Regions from separate parts of the Bacillus lumedeiriae genome, predicted to be linked through region 2. Evidence: riboswitches for the same ligand, from Rfam matches in the RefSeq annotation. Region 2 holds a riboswitch; each other region holds the start of a gene.
What was found. Region 2 has a riboswitch for cyclic di-GMP ahead of QYG89_RS16255 (PAS domain-containing protein). Riboswitches for the same ligand answer to the same signal wherever they lie in the genome.

Region 1 (3,469 bases), on a different contig from region 2:
ATTGTTCCGTCATTAAATTAAAATTAGCGGCTGCTTCGCCCACTTCATCATTATGAATGATGTCCGTGCGCACTGTTAAATCCCCATTTTGGACTTTTTTCATATCCCGTACTAAAAGGCGCATAGGCTTTGTCAGTTGTCCGCTTAAATATAGGGAGAGCAGGATACTAATCAGAATACTGATGATCGCGACAATCCAGATGAGCTTGCTGATGAAATGAACGTTTTTATATACTTCTTCTTTTGGAGAAGCCAGCAGTAAATATTGTCCATTTGCCAGTCGGCTAAAGGAAACAATTTCTTCCTGTTTGCCCGCATTTACAGCGGCCACACCAGAACCTTGTCCTTTCAATTGCTCAGAAAGTCCATGATTCACTTTTTCTAAAGTTTCTTGCTGTGTGTATGTAGGATGAATCAAAAATTGCTGATTTGCATTAAGCAGTGCACCGTAACTATGAGGAGATGTTTTCATGTTGGCCACGGCGTCGGAAAAAAGATCAAAACGAATATCCATCCCAACCACACCGATTTCTTCCCCATCTTTAAACAATGGAACAACATAGCTAATCATTTTAACATTGATATTTTCATTGTTGTAAGGGTCGAGCCACGTGCCCTCTTTCGCCTTCATTGGAACGTAGTACCAGCCAACGTGTTCGATATCAGACGGGTCATATTGGCTGAAATCCGTCGGAACTAATTGTTCAATTGTGCCGTCATTGTTCGTATCCGCGTGGAACAGACCTGAAGTCGGCGCAGTGTATGTAGGGTTAAAGCGAATGTAAAAAGCCATCGCCCCTTCTGTCTGTTTAGAAAACTGATCCGCAATCGGCCGCACTTTTTCTTGGAAGGATGCGACATAAGCTGGATCGGTTTTAAGTGCTTCCACATCATCCAGCATAGCAAGTGTTGTGACAGCTAAACCATCGACGGATGATTGGATTTTTTCAATCGTTACATTTAAGCTTTTCGAATGATTATCAACAGAAAGCTTGGCATGTTCAAACGCATATTTTTCTAAAAGCTCCTTGCTTTTCGTGACACTTACTGTGCCCATGATCGCTACGATCAGAAGCGAACAAGCCGTCATAGCAATCATCAGCTTATGTCCCATCTTTAGGCCTCTTTTTGATTGGCTTCTACCCATCATACCCCTCCATAAATAACCAAAATTGCGAAAATTTTTAACACGTCTATCATACTATGGACCTTGTTTTGTGTATATATGATAGTCCAAAAGTTTTTGTTTTTATTTCGTAAATTTCTTGGGAAGGAAAAATAAAGAGATTACTCTCTCTTAATTAAATTTGCGATGCTCCTTTCGACATTAAAGTAATTCCATCTACCTATTTTTCACTTTCAATCTATAAATTTTTTAAGAATTCACCGATATAGACAACGTACAATCAAAGAAATTTGATGTCACAAAGCTATAGGGGCTAAGGAGACCGGGGATTGATAGTTGTTTTCAACCAGCCCGATCGTGTTACTCTATGCCAGCCAGCTGCCATTGCCCGAAGAAAAAGAGGAGGAAAAGGGAATGTACAAAAAAATGACACCAGTGGCCGCCGCGGTTCTCGCAGCAGGAATGATGTTATCAGGTCCTGCCTACGCATCACCAAAGGACGATGCACACACGGCACACAGCACAAAAGTGAAAGAGCAGGAAAACAAAAAGGATCAAAACAAACACCAGGACAAACATCAAGACAAACAGCAGCACGGTCAGATGAAGCAGCTGCAATCGATTGACAAACAGTTAGATAAAATTGAAAAAGTATTAATCAAGTATCAAACAAAACTAACTGACATTGAAGATAACGACGATGATCAAGTAGAAGATGGGGCAGAAACGGAAGATAAACAGGACGCTGAAGAGCAGACAGAAGAAAAGCCAGCAGATGAAAGCACGACTGATGGTGAAAAAACAGAAGAGCAGCCTCAAACGGATGAACAACCTGTGAGTGAAACTGTCGAAAATAAAGCGAAAGCCAGCTCAGAAGAAATAATAACAAATGAAACTGTACAACCGACTGAAGAAATAGAAGACAATGAGCTGACAGACACAGGGGATCAAGAAGAAGCGGAAGCAGAAGATGATGATCAAGATGCAGACGATGACGAGGATGAAGTCGAAAATGAAGTAAAAGAGCACCCGGGCTACATGGGGAAGTTCAAGGCCCTTCATAACCGATTGAATGCTGTCACAAAGCAGCTGGATTCCTTGTCTTCCAGAGGAGCGGACAAAGCTGCTTTGAAGGAGCGCTATGATCGCATCGCTGCCCTTCATAAGGACATTGATGCTGTACTGGCAGCAATTACCCAAATTCAGGATAAAGTAAAAGAAGAAATTGACAAAGATGAGACCGTTGAAGAAAGAACACCTGTCAAAAATGCACCAGTTACGAAAGAATGGCGAATCAAATTTAGTAAAAAGCTAGATGCCGCCACACTGTCGGAGCTTGATATTGTCGTTCTAGATGAACAGCGTAACCTTGTAGAAACAACGTTCAGCTATTCAGATGCCACGAAAACAATCACCGTTTCACCGCTGCAGCCATACGAAGCAGGTAAAACGTATACACTTTACATCGGCAAAAAAATCTCAGATACAGCGGGCACAAACTTGAAAAATTCAGTGAAAATGAATTTTACAGTGAAATAAAATAAGGAAGAAGAGCGATCACGCAAGTAGGTGAATCGCTCTTCTTTTTCTGGAAATGGACAGGGGGAGACTAGAAAGGCAGATCATCCGGCCGCAAATGAAAGAAAAAAATGTGTGCAATCATTTTCGTCGTTCGTTTGATTAAAAAAAATCCACGATCCATCGAACAATCAGTCGGATTCCTAAAAACAATAATCGAATAGGCAGAAGCAGCAGTTCTGGAACCCAAAGAAGAAGGTCGAGAAAAAAATCACCGATAGAATAACGTTCATTATTTATCCGTCTTTTTTCTTTTCTTCTTAGCTTGACCATCTGGTATCCCCTCTTTCCGCTTTTATTGATGAAAAGGCACTGCAAAAATAGGTGTGCTTTCCAATGGACTCACTTACCTCGTAAGAAACATCTGTGTATAGTAGCGGTTATAGGCGCCGATGCCGATTTCAGTATACGATGGATTTAGAATGTTGCTTCGGTGCCCGGGGCTGTTCATCCATGATTCCATGACGTGTTCAGCATCCCATTGATTAGCGGCAATATTTTCTCCAGCCCATGTGTAGGTCAGGCCAAAGCTGTTCATCATTTGATATGGGCTTCCGAATATCGGTGATGTGTGGTTAAAGTACTCGTTGTCGTGCATATCTTTTGATTTTGTACGGGCGACAAAGCTGACATCAACAGCAAGTTTAAGCGGAGCAGCCCCATGTTTAGCCCGCTCTTGATTCACGATCTTCCAAATTTCATATTCGGTGCTGTTCACAGCGAAGTTTGGATCAATCGAATAAATAGGTTTGTATTCCGGTTCAG
Region 2 (3,469 bases):
GTCCCCACCGTACAAAAAGAAGTTGAAGAAGTACAGAGACTTTATTCAAAAAAATTAAAAGGGGAGCTTACCCAAAAGGAAGAGAATATACTTGAGTTAATCACAAAGAGATTATATCGTACGCTTCCTGAAGATGATCCAGCAGTAACTTTGGCAAAGTTGAATGCAATAGGGGATAAAGTAACGGAGATGGAGAATAATGAGGAAGGTTAAGCGGACTAATACTCCTGATAGTTTAAAAGTAAATGGGAACACATGGACACAAGAATTGCTTTCACAAGTTAAAGACAAGGGGAAATTTAGCAAAGTTACAGATTCCTATAAAAATAAATATAACCAACAAGATGTCAGAAGTGCTTTAGAAAAAATGTATAAGGCTAAATGCTGTTACTGTGAGTATGGGATAGGCACTGCCAGCTATGAACATATTGAGCACCTTAAACCTAAAGCCGATCCTCGATTTCATCATTTAATATACAGTTGGAATAATTTGCACTGGTGCTGTCAAAAATGTAATATGGCAAAAGGGAACAAATGGAATGATGGAAACCCGATTATTGATCCAGCGATAGAGGATCCAGCTGATTTTATTGAATTTGATGTAATAACAGGTGAAATTGTTGCGAAAAGCGGTAGGGGGAAAACAACAATTGAACATGCTGATTTGAATAGGGAATCACTTGTTAAATCTAGAAATAGAATAAAAGAACAAGTCATGAAACTAATCGTTCAAACAAAATTAACGCCAAGTCCAAAAGATGAAATTTTTTATAAAGATTATATAATGGAATTTGCTAATGAAGAGGCAGATTATTCTTCCTATATTAAGCAATTGATCAACACCTACTTATAATAAAAGGTATCTTCTAGAGGCCACGGTAGTTCCGGTGTCGCTTCTCGGAAAATCTTGTTTCACAGGAATGATCCACAGAGTTTTTCAAGAAGCATAAATGGTAGTGGCTTAATCGAAAAAAGCAGTCATTGTCACCACTCGATCCAGCAGGCCATCTTTCATAATCACCATAAAAAGCTGTTTGACAGGAGGAAACTAGATGAATAAGGATGAACAGGATCATAAAAAGTTTCTAGAAGAACAGATCGAATGGTGCAAGAAGCAAGACGGCATCTTAGAAGCGATAGAGGAAAAGCTGTATGAAATGAAAGAACTAGCTGAATACGCTCGTGATCATGAGCTTACGTCATTAGAAATTGATAAGTTGAACGGTCAATTAAACACTTTGAAACAGGAAGTTCATTCCCTAGAACAGCAGTTGCAATCGGTTGTTCATTAGTAAAAGAAAGGTGGTGTTTCTATGGATATCGCACTTATGTCAATCGCGTTAAGTCAAGGACAAGTCCAGCAGCAGGCTTCGATGTCAGTCATGAAAATGGCAATGGGAGATGCGAAACAGCAAGGCGAAGCTCTCCAGAAGTTGATGAGTACTGCGGATGCCACAGCTATCCAACGTGCTGCCCAGCCGCATTTGGGTGGGAACATTGATGTGAAATTATAGAGAGTGATGGATATCAGCCCATCCATTACACTAGAAGAAAGAGACTCTAGCGATTTTCCTAGGGTCTCTATTTACGCACTTTCATTCTCTAATTTAGGCTGTCTGTACGGTGTTTTGTTCTTCATCATACTAAATACTATGTTTACTAGCCTTCTTTCTACTATGCAACATTACTGATTTCAGCCATTAAGTACTTTTTATTACTCATAAAACACTACGCTACACTAAGGAAAAAAGTATAATATAACTATTACTTACTAAAAATGTGAAAAGCAAACTGATCGAAAGGTCAGGGCGCAAAGCCGACGGGTCTAAAATCAAATGGATTATGATGGCTGGGCTGCCTCTAGAATGAGGGATAAACGAATGATTAGTACAAGTACTCAAGTATTAGATGAAACATCCGTTTTAGTTGCGTTAGAGTCAAATTTAGCCATGATAGAATTCAATTTAAACAGAGAAGTGATTTGGGTAAATGAAAATTTTGCAAAGACTTTGGGCTATACAGTTAATGAGATGAAGAATATGCGACATGAACGGTTCTGCACGATGGAATTTAGAAGCAGTGAAAAATATGTAGAGCTATGGAATAATCTCAGTGAAGGGGAGAAGTTCCAAGAAAAAATTCAAAGAGTCGACAAAGAAAGGAATTTACTTTGGCTGGAAGCTACTTATATTCCAGTGCGGAATGAAGAAGGTAAAGTGAATGGAATTCTTAAAATCGCAACTAATATTACGGAACGTGAAAATCATACGAAGAAAATCATTTCTCAATTGAAAGATATGCCTACAGAGCTAGTAAATATAGTTGTTGCAAATTCCAATGAAAAACTACAAGCCATTGAATCATTAAAAAAACAAACGGATCTCATCAGTGAAGTATCTAAAACTATACGCAGTATTTCTTCTCAAACAAATATGCTGGCCTTAAATGCAGCCATTGAAGCTGCTCGGGTAGGGGAACATGGAAGAGGCTTTAAAGTTGTAGCTGATGAAGTACGGAGATTGGCTGGCAATGTTGATCATGCCATTAAAAATGTGGATTCGAATGTAGAAAGTATCATAAAGGAAGTAGAAAGAGTTAGTGAAATAACAGATGTTTTGCAAGAAACAATCATAGAAACTCAATCTACATTCAATAAAAACATTGAAGACTTTGAGAAGGTTGCTAAATAAAAAGATAGATTATCAATCATCAAAATAAGGAGAACAAGTACTATTATATAGGCGGAGGCTGGCTATTTATTGTTTACTCAACATTTACTGTTTATCAAAGGTTAAATACTTTTCTTCATGTTGCACTCACAGCATTCTCTGAGGAAAATATTATTTTTCATCGGGCTTTTAAATGGGGTATTCTCACAATTGTTGCAGTGACCAGATAGGATATCAGGATGCTCTTTATAATCGTAAATGATTGTTAAGTCATATTTTTTCACTTCCAAGTTGATCGCTTTTCTCTTATAGTGGTTATTTTATCATGTGGGAGAGTCGTAACATACAATTGTGAGGGAATAAAAATAAATAAGTGAACAACACAAGAGTATTGACCCCGACTTCGCCGGATACTGAGATAGCTACGCGTGCGATCTCACCTGGTTTTTATGATATGTGTTTAGTATTAATTGAATGTAACGTCGGTTTAAAGAAAGGTAAAAACGGATTGTGTGGAGAGGTTTCTTTCCGGACAATCCGTTTTTTGCATCTTCATGCTGTAAATTGTCAGAACCCTGAAACTATCCTATATAGATCTAATTTATTAAGCCGACACAAGAATGTTGTCTTTACATTGATGTAAACAGGTGAGACGAACAGTCGTTATGCCGGAAAATCAAGGTGGGTTCATATAGTATTAAAGCTGAGGTTAGCTATATAAATATTAATAGTAATTAATTTGTGATATTTTGGAGGATAATGCTTGGTGGATGAATTTACCATAAAAATTTTTGTGGTAA
Region 3 (3,469 bases), on a different contig from region 2:
CTGCATGATCGATATCAGCGAACACACTCTCCGTCACCTCCAGCTCCAGCCACTCTGGATCCAATTCTGTTTCCTTTAAAATCCCTTCGATCTTATCCACAATATTTGGATGGGCCAGCTGCCGGACAGACATATTGATGGAGACCTTTAACGGCGGATACCCTTTCTTTTGCCATTCTTTATTTTGACGGCATCCTTGACGAAGCACCCATTCTCCAAGAGGGAGAATCAATCCTGTTTCTTCAGCCAGCGGAATAAATTGATTAGGAGGGATTTTCCCTAGTTCCGGATGATTCCAGCGAACCAGCGCTTCCATTCCAATTAACTCATCTTTGGAAATATCCATTTTCGGCTGATAGTCAATATGAAAATGTTCAAGATGAATCGCTTTTCTCAACTCATTTTCTAAAAGAATACGTTCCAACGACTTCTCTTCCATACTAGCCTCAAACACCGCATATCCATTTCGTCCCCGCTCCTTCACCGCGTAAAGGGCAGTATCGGCTTTATTTAATAGTTCATCCGCTCCTTTTCCGTGATCAGGAAACCGCGCAATTCCGATGCTGCAAGTAAGGGTATATATCTGACCAGCAAGCTCAATCGGTTCTTGAAAATGCGCCTGGATTCTATGAGCAATCCGCTCAATTTCTTCTGTACTTGCTGCATCCGTCAACAAAACCGTAAACTCGTCTCCGCCTAATCGGGCCACTACATCAGTGGAACGAAGAGCCCGCTGAATGCGCTGGGCTGCTTCTGTTAGAATAAAATCGCCGCTCTCATGTCCCCATGAATCATTCACGTGCTTAAACCGGTCTAAATCGATAAACATAACAGCTAGCCGAGAAGAAGAACGTTTTGCCTGATCGACTTCCTTTTGTAAACGATTCATAAATAACCGGCGATTCGGCAGATCAGTCAATGTATCGTGGTAAGCTAAATGGTAAATGAGCCGTTCGGATTTTTTCCGCTCCGTCACATCCCGCATGACGAGCACGAGTTTTTTCACTTTGCCTTCTTCATCCCAAACTGGATTGATTCTCGTTTCCATGTCTTTATATTTATTTTTACTCGTTCGGATACGAAATTCTACGCGGGCAGACGTTCTCCTCTTAGCGGACAACAGCTCGATTTCATTCCGCAAAGAGGATTGATCTTCTTCATGCACCCAATGAAACAATTGACTGGACTGTAATTCAGAAAGATGATGGCCCAGCCATGCTGCATGGGAAGGTGAAACGTATCGGAAACTTCCTTCCGGGTCAATGACCGAGATCAAATCAGATGAATTCTCTGTAATTAAACGGTACTTTTCCTCGCTCCTTCTTATTTCTTCTTCCATTCGTTTACGAGAACTAATATCATTGCGGATCGAAACATACTGATAGGGCTTCCCCTTTTTATTTAAAAAAGGAACAATCGTTGTATCTACCCAGTAAGTGGAACCATCTTTTGCTTTATTTCTAATTTCACCTCTCCAAATTTCCCCGGAGCCGATCGCCGTCCACATTTGTTTGAAAAATCCTTTCGGATGATGATTAGAGTTTAAAATCCGATGATCCTGCCCGATTAACTCTTCCCGTTCGTATTTGGAAATTTTGCAAAACTGATCATTTACGTGAAGAATCTTCCCTTGCCGATCCGTGATCGCAACAATAGAAGATTGATCTAGTGCATATGTGACATCTGTTAACTCTTTCAATACACTTTCAAATGATTCATTTCCCTTCATTAACCGATCTTGCGAATACGAATGCATAGGCAATTTAGACGTCTCAGATTCTTTACTTATCATGTTGCTCCTCCTACCCCTATGTTCAATAAAAAAACCGACCCTAAAAAGCAGAGTCGGTTGCACTAGTTGCTCCAAGCCATTCAAGTGCCCACATACGAATGACTGTTCATCGCTTCCATCATACAATTTTTTATATAGACATGTAATATGTAACTTACAAACCATTATATTCCTACACAATCCATCATAGTTCGATAGACCTAATAAGTCAATCTAAAAATGTGGCAGAGCTTCTAACTTTCCTTGTGTAATTCGGCAACAATGTGACCAATTTCTCGAAGCACTAATTTTTCCATTGCTAACGTGACGGCTCCAGTAGAACCTGGAAGCGAGAACAGCACCGTTTTGTCAGCTACCCCGGCCACTGCTCGGGACATCATCGCTGCGGAACCGATGTCTTCTGTGTAACTAAGATAGCGAAAAAGTTCGCCAAATCCAGTCAGTTCTTTATCAAACAAAGGAGTGACTGCTTCAATCGTCACGTCACGTCTGGCAATCCCCGTTCCGCCGTTGATAATGACAGCATCAATGTCCCGGTCTTGAATTCCTTGTAAAACGATTTGCTGAATCTTTTCTTTTTCATCGGGAACAACGTGATAACGTGCAACGGAATGGCCGGCCGCTGTTAAACATTCTTTAATTTTCCTTCCGCTTTTATCTGTTTCTTCTGTTCTCGTATCACTGACTGTCAACACCTGGCAGGCGACATGCCTCGCTGCCTGCTTTTTATGAGCATGCACTTGCCTCTCACTCATGGACACCATTCCCTTCCTTGTAACTAACCACCAATATAAGACATTTCAATTTTTGGCCGTTTTTTCGCTGTTTCTTCTGTCCGTTCATCAGAATAACGATCCGTCCGGCGCTGCCAGATGGATGCAATGTACTCTTTCACTTCTTCTACTAAAGCGGAAGAACGAAGCACTGGCTTTAAATCGTGGCCTTTCGTCGCAAACAAACACGTGTATAGCTTGCCGTCAGCAGACACTCTTGCCCGGGTACATGTTGAGCAAAATGACTCAGTCACGGATGAAATGACGCCGAACTCACCACTGCCATCCGCGTATATATATCGGTCCGCTACTTCACCATAATATGCTTTATCAACCGGCTTCACAGGAAATTGACGATCGATCCGTTCAACGATTTCTTGTTTGGACACAACAGAGGAAAGCTGCCAGCCATTTGTACTTCCGACATCCATAAATTCAATAAAGCGGAGCGGTATGCCTTCATTTTTAAAGTAGGCGGCCATCGGCAAAATCTGTTCGTCATTTACACCTTTTTTAACGACCATATTTATTTTAATGTCAAGGCCCGCCGACTTCGCCGCTTCGATTCCTTTTAGCACAGTTTTCACGCTGACAGAGCGTCCGTTCATCCTCTTAAAGATGTCGTCATCAAGTGCATCCATGCTAATATTCACTCGCTGCAAGCCGGCATCTTTCAGCTCTTTCGCATATTTCGGAAGCAGCACGCCATTTGTCGTTAGAGCAATGTCTTTGATCATTGTTTTCGTGTATAAATCATGAATCAATTCGGGCAGATCTTTCCGCAGCAGCGGCTCGCCGCCGGTCAATCGGACTTTCTCTACGCCGAGTTCTGTTACCGCCTGAACCACTCGAATGATCTCTGAAAAGGATAAATAGTGCTCTTTCGGTAAAAACGGATAATCTG
Region 4 (3,469 bases), on a different contig from region 2:
GAGGAACAGGAACACTTACGGACGATCATTGATGGCAATGAGAAGCGCAGACGTAAGAGAGTGCGTGATAAGAAGCGTGTGACAGAAAAGCGTCGTGAGCAGGGCGTTGTTGCGCGTGAGGAGTATTTAGAGCAGCAGAAAGATAAGACTGAGGATAAACTATGGCAGCTGCAGCAAGCGATAGAGAGACATCCTAAAGCAACGAAAGCTGAGTTGGCTAAGCTATTAGGCGTGCATCGATCCCATCTTTATCGTTTGTTGAAACAACTATGATAAAAGTGTCTCATGGTGTGTCGCCCTTATATTATAGGCGTTAGCCTGCTTGCTCGCGTTTAGAGGGTCAGAGGCTCTACTCCTTACTTTGCTTGCCCCCGTACTGGGGGTCTTTTAGTGTTTGAATTTAGCAAATAGTGATTATAAACCTAATAATTATATAGGGGAGCTTATTGTACTTAATAAGGGGATACAGCCTCGGAGCGAGCAGCGGTGGGCAAGCGTTAGCGCGCAGGGGCTACCATCTTATTTATTGTAGGTATGCTTACTGTGTTAACTGAAGTTTTGCTGTTTTGAAAACCTTTAAAATACATGAGGACTGATAACCAATGAATTTCTGTGAATTGATGGACTGGAGCGGATATATTTACTTGGAGAAATTACTTGAACCTGAAGATAATTCATTGAGATTACTTATTGGAAGGAGTAAGGAGGTCAATGTTGGTTTAGGTATAAAACATTTGTCACCGATACAAATAGATTTTGATGTTTTATGTATCGTATTCTGTGATCAATGAATGTTTTGATTGTCTAGATGACAATGAAATATCAAAGGGAGAAGTTTTTCGGATATATACTAAGTCAAAGTACTTGGATTTTATTGAATCAGCCACGATTGAAAGAGAAGATATATGTTTACCTGCAAATTTTGTTCACTATCAATTTTGCTGTTTAAATCACATTATTGATGTCATTTCTTGCGATGCACCTAAAATTACTGCAGTAACAGCTTAACTGAATGTATAAAACCTCACTTTTTTATGCAGCCACTAGGCTAATTTGAGGGCCAGAAACCTTGTTAAATCAACAGTGCATACAATCCTGCATAGAGAAGAAGCGAGATGAAGAATGAAACTCTTTGTGAGATAAGGAATTTTTGGAGTATTCATTTGACGCTTAGAGATCTTATCTAACTAAAAGGTCATATTGTTAAAGATCATGCATTCATTAACATTCAAAAAAGAGACCAAAATTATTCAAATAGAAACAACATAATCCGACAAATTTAGTAATCGTATTACGGTAATATTTAACAAGAAAAGGCAAACTTATTGAAAAATAAGGACGCAAAACTACAGGTCTAAGGTTTTTTAACTATGATGGCTGAGTTGCCTAAAATAAAATGCATATTTTAGGAGGATTACCGGTGTGTATGGAAGTGGACAATTTAGAAAGCAGAATCAATCAACTAAAAAGGGAATTGGTCCAAACGGTAAGGTTAACTGGATTAAATAGTTATGACACCCTTTTTTGCAGTCAAGAGTTAGATGAACTCATCGTGGTTTATCAAAAACATTTGCAAAATAAAACTAATAGTACCCTCGTATTAGCACTAAAATAAGTATCTGAATACTAAATCAATTTTCGCTTTAATTGAACAGGCAGCAAAAATGATCTGTTTATGAGGGTTCTTTTCTGTACTGATAACGAGCGTTATGTAAATAATAAATGTTAGTCCAAAAACAGATCATCTTATATGGGATGGTCTGTTCTTGGGTATATTATTGTTGAAATAGTTTTAAAATGATTCAAGCTCTTTACTGTTTAATACTTCTCCGTTTCTGTCAAATATAACAAGATGCCATGTCTTTTCACCGTCTTGCTCTGCTTCTTTTAAAATTGCATATCCTTTTTCTGATTCATACGAATCTGTGAATTCAGCATCGGTCCATACTTCTTTTGGAGCGAGATAATTTAATTCTTCTGGATCTTTTTCATTAAATTCAAATTCATAGATAGTGAATTGCGCATAATAAAGGTCGTCGCCTATTGAAATAAACTTCTCTACCTGGGGAGAGCTGGCACCTCTATTAGTTCCTTCGTCCAACAAATAAAAAATTTCATCTTTATATTTTGCATACAGCCCGTAATCTTTTCGCTCAACAGCAGTACCAAACAATTTTTCTGCTAGTTCGCTGATCCGGTCAGCTGGGTATGCGACATAGGAAAAACTGTCGTCGATGATTGATTGATCCTCCAGCGAATCAATGGATACATCGATGAACGACTGATAATATAAGCCGTTAGCTATGGCTTCTATCACTTGAGTCCCGTCATCTTTCTTGACGTTTATATTGCGGCTATTAGAAAATTGATACAAGTATTCAATAAGGTCCCTTTTTTCATCCGTTGTAAGATCATCATAAATATTTTTCATAGGCTTTTCCAAGCTTGAGGAAATACCATCGCTCAGTTTTGGAAACTTTCCCGGATCTAGCGAGCGAAGAAATGTTTTAATTGTTTCTTTATTATTTGAGACAGCGAAATTAAGCGATTTTGAACCGGTGTCATCAAGAATCAGCATTAAGCTGCTGTCGCTGTTATATTTCTTTAGTATTGTTTTGTATTCTTTTGCTGTTATTTCGTCCACTGTATCATTTTTTCTCTGTTCATATATCATACGGGGTTTGTCGCTGTCTTCATAGTATTGTTCTATAGCCATTACATTGTCCTTTTCTACAAAAGCAGTTCCCTCTAAGGATAGGAAAATATGCCTCTGAAGATATTCGGATATACTTGGATCGTTTCCCCGGCTTCCGGCGGAATAGCCGCCTGTGTCTACTAAATATGATTTTGAATCTACTGTTGCAATGGAACGTGAGGAAATATCTCCACTCCTGCCTTCATTCTTATACTGTTTTGAAAAGATTTCGGCCGCCTTGTCATTTTTGTATGTCCATACTTCTTCTTTGTAATGAAATTCATCGGTAATCTGTGCTGAAATCATGTACAGTTCTGGTAAATCATCGCCGTTAAAGTCGATTAAATTAGCATATGCTAGCCCTTGATTTTCTCCATTGTCTTCAGTCAGAATACCATGAGGTTCGATCATTTCAACGACGATGTCGTAATAAGCACTCAAGGCGGAAGGTTTTTCTGATTCTGCTTCTTTTGATTCCGAAGGTGTTGCTAAGGTTTCCTCTACATTTTCTGTTTTTTTAACTTCTTCCTTTTCCTCTTTTATAATGGGATCTTTACTGCATCCGGTTAAAAAAAGGAATGTGACTATAATTGCTAAAAAGATGCCTTTCATCCAGCTTCCTCTCTTTCTTGATCTATCAGCTGTGTGTTTTAAAATTCCATGGTCTGATATTTTTTTGGTTAATATTTACTATATTACCATATGGTACAAAAGGAGTGTGTTCTTGATTTGTATAAATAGGCTCGCCGTTGTTTTGTACGGCTTCTGCAGTAT

Region 1: another riboswitch for cyclic di-GMP. It lies ahead of QYG89_RS15855 (Ig-like domain-containing protein); the one in region 2 lies ahead of QYG89_RS16255 (PAS domain-containing protein).
Region 3: another riboswitch for cyclic di-GMP. It lies ahead of QYG89_RS14960 (sensor domain-containing protein); the one in region 2 lies ahead of QYG89_RS16255 (PAS domain-containing protein).
Region 4: another riboswitch for cyclic di-GMP. It lies ahead of QYG89_RS16555 (Spo0E family sporulation regulatory protein-aspartic acid phosphatase); the one in region 2 lies ahead of QYG89_RS16255 (PAS domain-containing protein).

The regions. Positions count from the first base shown of each region.
Region 1 is NZ_JAUIYO010000021.1:24,502-27,970, reverse strand. Features, by position in the region: partial or broken gene QYG89_RS15860 (PDC sensor domain-containing protein) at 8-901, opposite strand; cyclic di-GMP riboswitch class I at 1,390-1,512, shown strand; gene QYG89_RS15855 (Ig-like domain-containing protein) at 1,541-2,665, shown strand; gene QYG89_RS15850 (hypothetical protein) at 2,807-2,977, opposite strand; gene QYG89_RS15845 (S-layer homology domain-containing protein) at 3,051-3,469, opposite strand, start outside.
Region 2 is NZ_JAUIYO010000023.1:16,398-19,866, reverse strand. Features, by position in the region: gene QYG89_RS16275 (AAA family ATPase) at 1-213, shown strand, start outside; gene QYG89_RS16270 (retron system putative HNH endonuclease) at 200-853, shown strand; gene QYG89_RS16265 (hypothetical protein) at 1,053-1,292, shown strand; gene QYG89_RS16260 (YjfB family protein) at 1,314-1,514, shown strand; cyclic di-GMP riboswitch class I at 1,776-1,862, shown strand; partial or broken gene QYG89_RS16255 (PAS domain-containing protein) at 1,836-2,261, shown strand; gene QYG89_RS16250 (methyl-accepting chemotaxis protein) at 2,298-2,690, shown strand.
Region 3 is NZ_JAUIYO010000017.1:42,907-46,375, reverse strand. Features, by position in the region: gene QYG89_RS14960 (sensor domain-containing protein) at 1-1,792, opposite strand, end outside; cyclic di-GMP riboswitch class II at 1,835-1,918, opposite strand; gene QYG89_RS14955 (MogA/MoaB family molybdenum cofactor biosynthesis protein) at 2,026-2,547, opposite strand; gene moaA (GTP 3',8-cyclase MoaA) at 2,571-3,469, opposite strand, start outside.
Region 4 is NZ_JAUIYO010000026.1:8,998-12,466, reverse strand. Features, by position in the region: gene QYG89_RS16560 (replication protein) at 1-273, shown strand, start outside; cyclic di-GMP riboswitch class I at 1,306-1,390, shown strand; gene QYG89_RS16555 (Spo0E family sporulation regulatory protein-aspartic acid phosphatase) at 1,427-1,615, shown strand; gene QYG89_RS16550 (hypothetical protein) at 1,793-3,307, opposite strand.